3 regions of the Frankia sp. CcMO1 genome follow, and region 2 is predicted to be linked to each of the others. Evidence: predicted binding sites of a transcription regulator. Region 2 holds the regulator's gene; each other region holds the start of a gene.
The links. The regulator LexA, encoded in region 2, represses DNA repair genes until DNA is damaged. The targets are predictions, from matches to a motif close to CGAACNNNNGTTCG.
Positions count from the first base shown of each region.

Region 1: recA (recombinase RecA) is a predicted target of LexA. The motif match lies at 1,726-1,739, and genes of this name have one in related genera.
Region 3: ruvC (crossover junction endodeoxyribonuclease RuvC) is a predicted target of LexA. The motif match lies at 2,579-2,592, and genes of this name have one in related genera.

Region 1 covers NZ_CDWTMG010000075.1:1,431-5,645, forward strand. Annotated here, with positions in the region: gene AC08OU_RS11600 (hypothetical protein) at 1-319, opposite strand, end outside; partial or broken gene AC08OU_RS11605 (recombination regulator RecX) at 264-560, opposite strand; gene recA (recombinase RecA) at 564-1,601, opposite strand; gene AC08OU_RS11615 (DUF3046 domain-containing protein) at 1,768-1,962, opposite strand; partial or broken gene AC08OU_RS11620 (ATP-dependent helicase) at 2,155-4,215, shown strand, end outside.
Region 2 covers NZ_CDWTMG010000022.1:11,545-15,759, forward strand. Annotated here, with positions in the region: gene AC08OU_RS05150 (helix-turn-helix domain-containing protein) at 1-223, opposite strand, end outside; gene hflX (GTPase HflX) at 463-1,923, shown strand; gene lexA (transcriptional repressor LexA) at 1,989-2,759, opposite strand; gene AC08OU_RS05165 (LysM peptidoglycan-binding domain-containing protein) at 3,064-3,462, shown strand; gene nrdR (transcriptional regulator NrdR) at 3,789-4,215, shown strand, end outside.
Region 3 covers NZ_CDWTMG010000017.1:9,713-13,927, reverse strand. Annotated here, with positions in the region: gene AC08OU_RS04235 (hypothetical protein) at 1-58, shown strand, start outside; gene pdxS (pyridoxal 5'-phosphate synthase lyase subunit PdxS) at 208-1,140, shown strand; gene pdxT (pyridoxal 5'-phosphate synthase glutaminase subunit PdxT) at 1,137-1,736, shown strand; gene AC08OU_RS04220 (YebC/PmpR family DNA-binding transcriptional regulator) at 1,759-2,514, shown strand; gene ruvC (crossover junction endodeoxyribonuclease RuvC) at 2,618-3,133, shown strand; gene ruvA (Holliday junction branch migration protein RuvA) at 3,133-3,876, shown strand; gene ruvB (Holliday junction branch migration DNA helicase RuvB) at 4,006-4,215, shown strand, end outside.

The DNA.
Region 1 (4,215 bases), on a different contig from region 2:
CGTCGTCTTCGTCGCCATCGACCACCCAGGCCATCCGACCTCCGCCGTCGAGCCCCTGAGCGACTTGCTCGCTCACGACCCGGACCGCCAGTTCGACCGGATAGCCCTTTCGGGTCAGCATGGCGAGGAGCCTTCGGGTACGGACCTGCTCGGGCAGGCGGTCCATCGACCGCAGCCGACGAAGGACGAGCTCGCGGGCGGCCTCGACGGTGTCCCGGATCCACTCCCCGCTTACGCAGCTCTGTGGCCAAGGCCTGCCTACCCAGCCCACGACGGGCCCGAGCGGAGGAGACGAAGGCGGCGGCGAAGGCCTCATCATCGATCAGACCGACGGCGGCCAACCGGTCGAGGACCACACCGGCAATCTCATCGGTGGCCCCTCGTCGCCGCATGGTCGCCGCAAGCTCTGCTCGACTCCTCGCTCTGGTCGCCAACTGATGCAGACAGATCTCCCGCGCGACCGAGATCGGATCCTTCAGCCACGGCTCTTCGTCCGCCGCGACGGCCGTCCGGGCGAACGACGGACCGGCCGCGACATTCCCCGGATCTGCTCCTGCCATCGGCTACAGATCGACCGGGACGGGCGCCACGGCATCGGATTCGAGACTGGGCAGGATGCCGAGCTTCTCCTTGATCTTCTTTTCGATCTCGTTGGCCAGGTCGGGGTTGTCCCGCAGAAACGACCGGGCGTTCTCCTTGCCCTGGCCGAGCTGATCGCCGTCGTAGGTGTACCAGGCACCGGACTTACGAATAATGCCGTGCTCGACCCCCATGTCGATCAGGGAACCCTCCCGGCTGATACCGCCTCCGTAGACGATGTCGAATTCGGCGGTCCGGAACGGCGGCGCCACCTTGTTCTTCACCACCTTGACGCGGGTCCGGTTACCCACGGCCTCCGTGCCGTCCTTGAGGGTTTCGATACGACGGACATCGAGGCGCACCGACGCATAGAACTTCAGCGCCTTACCACCGGTCGTGGTCTCCGGGGAGCCGAACATCACCCCGATCTTCTCGCGCAACTGGTTGATGAAGATCGCGGTCGTGCCGGAGTTCGCCAGCGCCGCGGTCATCTTGCGCAGGGCCTGGGACATCAGGCGGGCCTGGAGGCCGACGTGGCTGTCCCCCATCTCACCCTCGATCTCGGCCCTCGGGACCAGCGCGGCCACCGAGTCGATAACGATGATGTCCAGCGCGCCGGACCGGACGAGCATGTCCGCGATCTCCAACGCCTGCTCGCCGGTATCCGGCTGGGAGACCAGCAGACCGTCGGTGTCGACGCCGAGCTTTCCCGCGTACTCGGGGTCGAGCGCATGCTCGGCGTCGATGAACGCCGCGATACCACCGGCCGCCTGCGCGTTCGCCACCGCGTGCAGGGCGACGGTCGTCTTCCCGGACGACTCCGGGCCGTAGATCTCAATGATGCGCCCCCGCGGCAGCCCGCCGATGCCGAGCGCGACATCCAGAGCAATCGAACCGGTGGGGATGGCCTGGATCGGCGGCCTGGTGTCGTCCCCCAACCGCATGACCGATCCCTTGCCGAACTGCTTGTCGATCTGCGCCAAGGCGTTATCCAACGCCTTCTCACGGTCGAGTCCTGCCATTGGAGTTACTCCATGCTGAGGTCGTCGAGTCTTGGCCACGAGGATGACGTTAGGCCGTGGGTCCGACAGTTTCGAGGGTCGAGGATGATCTGTGGACAAGTAGCCGCACAGGGACGACTCTAGACGAACATACGTTCGACGACCCGACGACACACCGGACGGTGGCTCAGCGATCCCGCGCCGGCACATCGAACTCCTCGCACACGGTTCGCCAGACGGTCTTGGCGTCGTCACCACGGGCCAGGGCCACCTCGACCGTCGCGCCACCGAGACCGGACAACACATGATCACGCGCAAACGACTCTGCGTACGCGGAACCGAACCGTGTGTTCATCTTCGCCCAGAACTCGGTCAACCGCACTTCGCCAGTGTGCACCGTCCGGACGGGACGGGACCACCCAAGGGGGTCCTGGTCGGGGATCCCCGCCGGGGGTCCCCGGTTGGGGTTCCCACCGGCGGAACCACGGTCGGGGGGAACCACGGTCGCGGGAACCACGACCGGGTCGAGGCCGGGCCCCACAGCGGGCCCGGCCTGAACCACACCGGCGGAAAGTTGTCGGTCCCTCGACGCAGACTGGTCAACGTGCCCAGCTTCGCTTCCCCCGATCCGCCAGATCCGCTCACGGCGTTCTCCGCCCCGACCCGGAGCTGGTTCGGCGCGGCCTTCACCGCCGCGACCCCCGCCCAGCGGGGCGCGTGGGAGGCGATTCGCACCGGCGGCAACGCGCTGGTCGTCGCACCCACGGGTTCGGGGAAAACGCTGGCCGCCTTCCTGTGGTCGCTGGACACGCTGGCCCGCTCGGCGCCGCCGGCCGAGCCCACCCGGCGCTGCCGGGTGCTCTACGTCAGCCCGCTCAAGGCGCTGGCCATCGACGTCGAACGGAACCTGCGGGCGCCGCTCGCGGGGATACGCTCCGCCGCGCAACGGCTCGGTCTACCCCAGCCGGACGTGACCGTGAGTCTGCGGTCGGGCGACACCCCCGCCGCCGAACGGCGCGGTTTCGGCGCCCGGCCCCCCGACGTCCTGATCACCACCCCGGAGTCGCTCTTCCTCATCCTCACCAGTGCCGCGCGGGAGTCGCTGCGCGGCGTCCGGACGGTGATCGTCGACGAGGTCCACGCGGTGGCGGGCACCAAGCGTGGCGCCCACCTCGCGCTGAGCCTGGAGCGTCTGGACGCCCTGTTGGACACCCCGGCCCAGCGGATCGGCCTGTCCGCCACGGTGCGGCCGGTCGAGGAGGTCGCCCGCTTCCTGGGCGGAACGGCCCCGGTGGCGGTGGTCCGCCCCCCCGCGGCCAAGACCCTCCAGATCGACGTCGTGGTGCCGGTCGAGGACATGACCCGGCTCGGCGGACAGCTCCTCGACGGGTCCCCGGACGGCTCGGCGGCCTCCGCCCCGCACCGAGCGTCGATCTGGCCGGCGGTCGAGCAGCATGTCCTCGACCTCGTGCTGGCCCATTCCGCCAGCATCGTCTTCGCCAACTCGCGCCGGCTCGCGGAGCGGCTCTGCGCCCGGCTGAACGAGCTGTACGCCGAACGGCTCGCCGCGGCCACCGCCGCGGGCGAATCCGTGGCCGGGGACGGGCCGGGGGAAGCCAGCCGGACGTCACCCGCGGCGTTGATGGGCGCCTCGGGTCAGGGCGGCGGCACGGCGTGGCCGGAGATCGCGCGGGCCCACCACGGCAGCGTGAGCCGGGAGCAACGGGCCGGAATCGAGGAGGATCTCAAGGCTGGCCGGCTGCCCGCGGTCGTCGCGACCTCCAGCCTGGAACTCGGCATCGACATGGGAGCCGTCGACCTGGTCGTGCAGATCGGGTCCCCGCCAAGCGTCGCCGCCGGGATGCAGCGCACCGGCCGCGCGGGCCACCAGGTCGGCGCCACCAGTCGCGGCGTCATCATCCCGAAGCATCGCAGCGACCTGCTCGAATGCGCCATGGTCGCCGAGCGGATGCGCTCGGGGGCGATCGAGCGGCTGCGGTACCCGCGCAACCCCCTCGACGTGCTGGCCCAGCAGATCGTGGCAATGACGGCGATGGAGGACTGGCACGTCGACGAGCTCGGCGCGCTGGTCCGACGCACCGCGACGTTCGCGACGCTGCCGGCCTCCGCCTTCGAGGCGGTCCTGGACATGCTCGCCGGCCGCTACCCCTCCGACGCGTTCGCCGAGCTGCGCCCCCGCATCACCTGGGACCGCGTCACCGGGATCCTCACCGCCCGCCCGGGCGCCCAGCGGCTCGCCGTGACCAGCGGAGGCACCATTCCCGACCGGGGCATGTTCGGCGTCTTCCTCGTCGGGGAGCGCTCCAGCCGGGTCGGGGAACTCGACGAGGAGATGGTCTACGAGTCGCGGGTCGGCGACGTGGTGCTCCTCGGCTCATCCGGCTGGCGCATCGAGGAGATCACCGCCGACCGGGTCCTGGTGACGCCGGCTCCGGGACGGCCCGGTCGGCTCCCCTTCTGGCATGGCGACGCCCCAGGCCGACCCGCCGAACTCGGCCGCGCGCTCGGCGCGTTCCTGCGCGAGATCACCAGGTTGCCGGCGCAGGCGGCGGCCGACCGCGTCCGGGCCGCCGGCCTCGACGATCGGGCCACCGCCAACCTGCTGCGCTACCTC
Region 2 (4,215 bases):
TCCAGATGATGTCCATGCATCCGTCCGGCAACACCCGCCGGCTGCACACCAAGTCTGTGTGCCCGGTGCCGCCTGTGTGCCCGGTGCCCTCCGAGGGCCCGGTGCTGTCCGGACGCCGGTCCGCCGTCGTCCGCGTGGTGTCCGGGGGAGTCGGGCGGCCCGAGCTGTCCCAGATCGTCGCGGCGAGGCGGCGGGCCCGTCTCTCGTGGTACTCGTGGTACACGGCGCAGACGCTACGCCGGCGGAGCGGCAAAACGGTTCGCGATCGACGTGGTGGCGTGGGACCCTGGTTGGCGACGGGATTCGCCGGGAAACGAGGGGGGAGACGCGCCACGAGCGTGGCAGGGTCTTCCGGACCGGCGGATCCTCCTCGGGCCACCGGGTCGTGGGGCCCGGCCGGAGCAAGCGGCACGGAATGATCGCGGAATGGTGCGGTAACGGGCCGCGTTGAGAACGGATGGTATGACACTTCCTGCTGACGCCTTCGATGCGTCCACTCTCGACAGATCCCTCATCAAGCTGACTGGCGCCGATCCGTCTTACCTGCCGAACTTCTTCGACGATTCTGGGGACGGTTTCGACCTGGAGGATCGCGCCGCGTTGCGGCGGGTTCCCGGTCTCGCCACCGAGCTCGACGACGTCACCGAGGTCGAGTACCGGCAGCTGCGGCTGGAGCGTGTCGTCCTCATCGGCGTATGGACGTCGGGTTCCCTGCGGTCGGCCGAGAGCTCCATGGCGGAGCTCGCGGCGCTCGCCACGACCGCCGGTTCGGTGGTGCTCGACGCGCTCGTGCAGCGCCGCGATCGGCCGGATGCCGCGACCTACGTCGGTTCGGGCAAGGCGCGCGAGCTCGCCGAGGTCGTCGCGGCGACCGGCGCGGACACGGTGGTCTGCGATGGCGAACTCACCCCGGGTCAGCTGCGGCAGCTGGAGGAGGTCGTCAAGGTAAAGGTCATCGACCGGACGGCCCTCATCCTGGACATCTTCGCCCAGCACGCGACCTCTCGAGAGGGCAAGGCCCAGGTCGAGCTCGCGCAGTTGCAGTACATGCTGCCCCGGCTGCGTGGGTGGGGTGAGTCGATGTCGCGGGCCGCGGCCAGCGGCGGCGGCCGGGCGCCCATCGGTACCCGTGGTCCCGGTGAGACGAAGATCGAGACCGACCGTCGGCGGCTGCGGGCCAGGATGGCGCGGTTGCGCTGCGAGCTCGCCGCGATGACGACCGTGCGGGAGACCAAGCGTTCCGCCCGGCGGCGGGGCGAGGTCCCCAGCGTGGCGATCGCCGGTTACACCAACGCCGGTAAGTCGTCGCTGCTCAACCGGCTGACCGGCGCGGGTGTCCTAGTCGAGGACGCGCTGTTCGCCACCCTCGATCCGACCGTGCGGCGGGCGACCCTGCCGGACGGCCGGGCCTTCACCCTGACCGACACCGTCGGATTCGTCCGGCATCTGCCGCATCAGATTGTCGAGGCGTTCCGCTCGACGCTGGAAGAGGTCGCCGATGCCGATCTCATCCTGCACGTTGTGGACGGATCATCGCCGGATCCGGCCGCGCAGATCTCCGCCGTGCGCGAGGTTCTCAACGACATCGACGCGGGCGGTGTTCCCGAGCTGATCGTCGTCAACAAGGTGGACGCCGTGGAGCCGACGGTCGTCGCGGGGCTGCGCCAGCTCGCCCCAGACGCCGTGTTCGTCTCGGCACGCACGGGCGAGGGGCTGGCCGCGCTGGTCGACGCGCTCTGTGCCCGGGTGCCGCATCCCGACGTGGAGATGCGCGTGCTCGTGCCCTACAGCCGGGGCGACCTGGTCTCCCGGGTGCACGCGAACGGCGAGGTGCTCACGCTGGAGCACACCGAGACCGGTACCCGGCTGTCCGCCCGGGTCTCCCCGGGACTCGCGGCGGAGCTGCACGCCTACCGGGCCTGAGCCCAGGAGCGATCAAACGCGAGGCAACCCGGCCGGCCACCCGATGGGCGGCCGGCCGATCCACGTCAAACCCTGCGGAGCACAGCCACGATCCGGCCGAGGATGGTCGCATCCTCACCGGCGATGTCGGCGAAGGCCGGGTTCTCCGGATGTAGCCAGATCTTGCCGTCCCGAACCCGCAGGCGCTTGACCGTCGCCTCCCCGTCGATCATTGCGGCGACGATCTCCCCGTTGTCCGCGACCGGCTGCTGGCGGACGACCACCCAGTCACCGTCGCAGATCGCCGCATTGATCATCGAGTCGCCGACGACTCGGAGCAGGAACAGAGTGCCCTCGCCGACGATCTCCCTGGGTAGCGGGAAGACGTCCTCGACCGCCTGCTCGGCCAGGATCGGGCCACCGGCGGCGATTCGGCCCAGCACCGGCACGTAGGCGGCGTCCGACTTGCTTCCTTCGGTGGTGCCCGGCGCCGCCTCACCGATGATGGGAATCGTGCCCGCCACCGTCGTCGCGCCCGCGTCCGCATCCGCGCGCCGCCGGGGGTGCTCGACGGTCAGCACCTCCATCGCTCTCGGGCGGTTCGGGTCCCGCCGCAGGTAGCCCTTCTCCTCGAGCACCTTGAGCTGGTGAGCCACACTACTGGTGCTGGTGAGGCCGACCGCCTCACCGATCTCCCGCACGCTGGGCGGATATCCGCGCCGCTCCACCGCGGCCCGGATGACCTCTAGCACCTTGCGCTGCCGGGGGGTCAGGCCCGCGTCCGCGGGGCCTTCGGGAAAGGCTCGCACGTTGCCGCGGGTTCCGCCCCGGCGCGTACCCCTGCCTTGGCTAGTCATCGCTTACCGCTCTCCTCGTCGCGTTTTTCTTCCGCCGTGCGGCCACCGGCCGGCCGGTGGCCGCACGGCGGACCGTCCCGCTCCGGAAGCCGTCACCCACCGACTCGCCGCTGTCCGTGACCGAGGGAAACCGCCCGGTTCACACCCGATCGACTCGACGGTAACCGGCGGGTCGCAGAATCTCAAACGTCTGTTCGAGCGTGTTCCTGGCGGTTTCCGGTTCCCGATGCGACAATCGACCACGCGTTCGATCGAACGAAGGTTCGATCTTCGGCGTTCGGTGTCGTCGGAACGGGAGGGTGCCATGGGATCCGCACACAGGGCGCGGGTCGTCGACCTGTCGACGGCCAGGGACCGGGCGGGTCGCCGGCCGGCGGGATACCCGCCGGGTCGCCCGCCCGCACCCCCGCCGCTCCGGCTGACCCGGCGGGGTCGGGTGGTGGTGGTATCGATTGTCGTGGCGATTGTCGTGGCGATTGTCGTGGCGGTAGCAATCATGATCATGCCTGGGGTGTCGATCGCCGGGCCGGATGCCGCGGAGGCGCCGCGGCGCCATCTGGTCGTGCCGGGGGAGACGCTGTGGGCGGTGGCGGTGGCGCTCGACGAGAGCGCCGACACCCGGGTCGTGGTGGACCGGCTGATGCGGCTGAACCACCTGCGGTCGCCGCTGATCACCCCGGGCCAGTCGCTACTCCTTCCCTGACGCCCGGCTTCCCCGGCTTCCCGGGTCCACGAGTGTCTCGGCGCGGGGGCTCGCGCGCCGTCGTCTTTCGTCGACGTGCGGTGCGGACCACACGGACCATACGGGGGTGCTGTCCCCATCTCTGGGGCCGTGCGCTACCGTGGACACAACATCTGGTGCTTACCGGGGTGTAAGTCATCCACAGGTTGTTCCACAGGTCTTCCACGGGGAGCTGGCGGTCCATCCACAAGGTGGTCCGTCCGGCGTGGATGCCGGGTCCTCAACGGTGTCCCGTCGTCCCCGGTCCGGGGCGGTCGGCTCCGGCGCGGGCGAAGGAGGCGTAGCGCGTGCGGTGCCCGTTCTGCCGGCATCCGGACAGTCGCGTCGTCGACAGTCGGGAGGCCGAGGAGGGTTCGGCGATCCGCCGCAGGCGGTCCTGCCTGTCCTGCGGTCGCCGGTTCACTACGATGGAGGAGGCGTCCCTTCAGGTTCGCAAGCGCAGCGGGGCGGCCGAGCCGTTCAGCCGGGCCAAGGTCATCGCCGGTGTCCGCAAGGCCTGCCAGGGCCGGCCGGTGCGGGATGATGATCTCGCGCTTCTGGCGCAGCGGGTAGAGGATGCCGTCCGCTCGTCGGGGTCGGCGGAGGTGCCCGCGGAGGCGATCGGCCGGGCGATCCTCGGTCCGCTCCGTGAGCTCGACGAGGTGGCTTATCTCCGCTTCGCCTCGGTGTATCTGGCCTTCGAGTCGTTGACCGACTTCGAATCCGCGATCGTCG
Region 3 (4,215 bases), on a different contig from region 2:
CCTGCCGATCCGCGGCGAGGGCGTCCCTCGCGGCGACCTGCCGGGGCTGGCCTCCTGACGGCTCGGCCGGTCGCGAGATCGCCGTACCATGGAAAACCGACCCACCCGCACGGGAACCATCCGGCGGGGTAGCCGGCATGCAGGTGCCAGACATGCCGGTACCCCGCGGCCCTGGCGACCCGACCCAGCGAAAAGAGACGGCACATCATGCCCGAGGGCCAGACTGCCCCCGCCGCCGGCCCGGCGATCGACTCCGCCCGGCAGGCCGGTACCGCCCGCGTCAAGCGCGGCATGGCGGAGATGCTCAAGGGCGGCGTGATCATGGATGTGGTCACCGCCGAGCAGGCCCGCATCGCCGAGGACGCCGGCGCTGTCGCGGTGATGGCGCTGGAGCGGGTTCCCGCCGACATCCGGGCGCAGGGTGGGGTGGCGCGGATGAGTGACCCCGACATGATCTTGGAGATCATCGAGGCGGTCTCCATCCCGGTCATGGCCAAGGCCCGGATCGGGCATTTCGTCGAGGCACAGGTGCTGCAGGCGCTCGGGGTGGACTACGTCGACGAGTCCGAGGTCCTCACGCCCGCCGACCCGCACCACCACATCGACAAGTGGCGCTTCACGGTGCCGTTCGTCTGCGGGGCCACCAACCTGGGGGAGGCACTGCGCCGGGTCGCCGAGGGCGCGGCGATGATCCGCTCCAAGGGTGAGGCGGGCACCGGCGAGGTGTCCAACGCCGTGGTGCACATGCGTACCATCCGGGCGGAGATCGCCCGGCTGTCGGGACTGCCCGCCGAGGAGCTCTACACGGCGGCCAAGGAGCTGCGCGCCCCGGTCGAGCTGGTCGCCGAGGTGGCCCGGCTCGGCCGGCTGCCCGTCGTGCTGTTCACCGCCGGCGGTATCGCCACTCCGGCGGACGCGGCGCTGATGATGCAGCTCGGCGCGGACGGGGTGTTCGTCGGGTCCGGGATTTTCAAGTCCGGGGACCCGGCGCGCCGCGCCCGGGCCATCGTCGAGGCGACCACCATGTTCAAGGACCCCGACGTTCTGGTGAAGGTCTCCCGGGGCCTCGGCGAGGCGATGGTGGGCATCAACGTCACCGAGCTTCCCCCGGAAGCCCGCTACGCCGACCGCGGCTGGTGAGTGGCCCGCGGATCGGCATCCTCGCGTTGCAGGGGGATGTGCGCGAGCATGCCCGGGCGCTCACCGAGGCCGGCGCGCGGCCGGTGGCGGTGCGCCACGCGGTGGAGCTTGCCGAGGTCGACGGGCTCGTCCTGCCCGGGGGTGAATCCACCACGATCGGCCGGTTGCTGCGCGTGTTCGAGCTGTTGGAGCCGTTGCGGGCGGCGGTGGCCGCGGGGTTGCCCGTGTTCGGTTCGTGTGCTGGCATGATCCTGCTCGCGCGGGACGTCGTGGGCGGCCGGCCGGATCAACCACTGATCGGCGGACTGGACATCGTCGTCCGGCGTAACGCCTTCGGCCGGCAGGTGGACTCGTTCGAGGCACACCTCGAGGTCGTCGGGGTGGCGGGGCCACCTGTGCACGCGGTCTTCATCCGGGCACCATGGGTAGAAAAGGCAGGAGACGCGGTCGAGGTCCTGGCCCGTGTCGCCGAGGCGCCGGTGGCGGTCCGCCAGGGGCCGCTGCTGGCCACCGCGTTCCATCCGGAGCTGACCGGTGATGCCCGGGCGCACCGGCTATTCGTCGACAGCGTCCGATCGTCCGGGTCCGGTCGATGATCGGGCGCAAGAGAGGCAGGTCATGAGCGGCCACTCCAAGTGGGCGACCACCAAGCACAAGAAGGCGGTCATCGATGCCCGCCGGGGCAAGCTGTTCGCCAAACTGATCAAGACGGTCGAGGTGGCGGCCAAGACGGGCGGCGGAGACCCCGCGGGCAATCCGACCCTCGCCGACGCCATCGCCAAGGCGAAGTCGCAGTCCGTGCCGAACGACAACATCGAACGGGCCGTCAAGCGGGGTTCCGGCGAGCTCGCCGGTGGGGTGAACTACGAGGACATCACCTATGAGGCGTACGGCCCGGGCGGGGTGGCGATCCTCGTGGAGTGCCTGACCGACAACCGTAACCGGGCGGCGTCGGATGTCCGGGTGGCGATCACCCGTAACGGCGGCACGGTGGCCGACCCGGGGTCGGTGTCGTACCTGTTCAACCGCAAGGGTGTCGTGCTTATCGAGAAGACCGCCGGCCTCACCGAGGACGACGTACTGCTCGCCGTGCTCGACGCCGGCGCGGAGGAGGTCAACGACGTCGGGGAGGCCTTCGAGGTGGTCTCCGAGGCGACCGATCTGCACGCCGTGCGGGTGGCCGCCACCGGCGCCGGCCTGGCGGTCACCTCCGCGGACATCTCCTGGCTGCCGAGCGTGAGCGTGCCGCTGGAGGCCGAACCCGCCGCCAAGGTCCTCAAGCTCATCGAGGCGGTTGAGGATCTCGATGACGTCCAGAACGTCTGGTTCAATGCCGACATCTCCGACGACGTGATGGAGCTAGTCGGCAGCTGATCGTCTTCTCAGGCGATCTGTTGGGCGTGTCGTGGATGTCCGGTTGCGTCGCCGCCCCTAGATTCGAACGAATGTTCTTGTGAACGTGCGGTCGGGAGGGTGGATGCGGGTGCTGGGGGTCGATCCCGGGCTGACCCGGTGTGGCCTGGGGGTCGTCGACGGTGGCCTCGGTGTCCGGGCCCGCCTGGTCGAGGTGGGGGTGGTGCGCACCCCCGCCACCGCCGAGGTCGCCGAACGGTTGTGCGCTGTGTCCGACGGCATCGACGCCTGGCTCGATCGCACCCGTCCGGAGGCGGTCGCGGTTGAGAAGGTCTTCAGCCAGGCGAACATGCGTACCGTGATGGGTACCGCGCAGGCCGGGGCGGTCGCCATCATGCTGGCCGCCCGGCGGGGCCTGCCGGTGGGTCTCTACACGCCCAGTGAGGTGAAGGCCGCGGTGACCGGCAGCGGCCGGGCGGACAAGGCGCAGGTCAGTTTTATGATCACCAGGTTGCTCGGGCTGACCGAGGCGCCACGCCCGGCCGATGCGGCGGACGCCCTCGCGTTGGCGCTCTGCCACCTGTGGCGCGGGCCGGCGCTGGCCCGGTTCCGTTCCGCCGCGCCGGGCGGATCCACCTGATGATCGCGTCGTTGGCCGGCACGGTCACCGCGCTGACCCCGCTGTCCGCCGTCATCGAGGTCGGCGGGGTGGGCCTGCTCGTCCACTGCTCGCCGTCGACGCTGTCGCGGCTGCGGGTGGGGGAGTCCGCCTCCCTCGCCACCACCCTGATCGTGCGCGAGACCGAGCTGACCCTCTACGGCTTCGCCGACGCCGATGCGCGCGACGTTTTCGAGATCCTGCAGAGCGCGGCCGGGGTCGGGCCCAAGCTCGCCCAGGCCGTGCTCGGAGTGCACGATCCCGACACGGTGCGCCGCGCCGTTGCCGAGGAGGATCTCGCGGTGCTGACGAAGGTCCCCGGTATCGGGCGCAAGGGTGCGCAGCGCATCGTCCTGGACCTGCGGGACCGGCTCGGTCCGCCGAGTGGTGGTGCGCCGCTGCCCGGCCCGCGCCCGACGCCGGGACCGGAACCGGTGCCGGCCGATGCCGTCGGGGTCGCGGCGACCGTGCGGGAGGCGCTGGTGGGCCTGGGCTACTCGGGTCGTGAGGCCGACGACGCCGTGTCGCGGGCGCTCGTGGTCCTGGCCGCGCCCGCCGGCGAGGGCGCCGCTGCGGGTGGCGAGCGTGCCGTCCCGGGCGAGGGAGACGTCCCGGGCAAGGAAGGTGCCCCGGGTTTCCGGGCCGGGGCCGGCGCGGGAACCGGCGGCGCCCCGCCCGACGCCGCGGCACTGCTGCGCGCGAGCCTCGCCGTGTTACGCAGGTGAGGGCCGTTATGACGCCGCTAGGCGGCGCGCGGCCGCGTCGGGCGCTGGTCAGCCGGGGCGAGGGTAGTCGGGGCGGCGGTCAGCCGGAGCGGGGGTACGCCGGGGGGCGGGGGTACGCGGAGGTGGGACATGAGTGACGACGGCCTGGTGTCCGCCGCGGCGAGTCCCGAGGAGTGCGCCTTCGAGGCCGGGTTGCGTCCGCGCACCCTGGCCGAGTTCGTCGGCCAGCGTAAGGTGCGCGAGCAGCTTACGATCATGCTCGAGGGGGCACGGGCGCGCGGTCGCCCGCCGGACCACGTCCTGCTGTCGGGCCCGCCCGGTCTGGGTAAGACCAGCCTT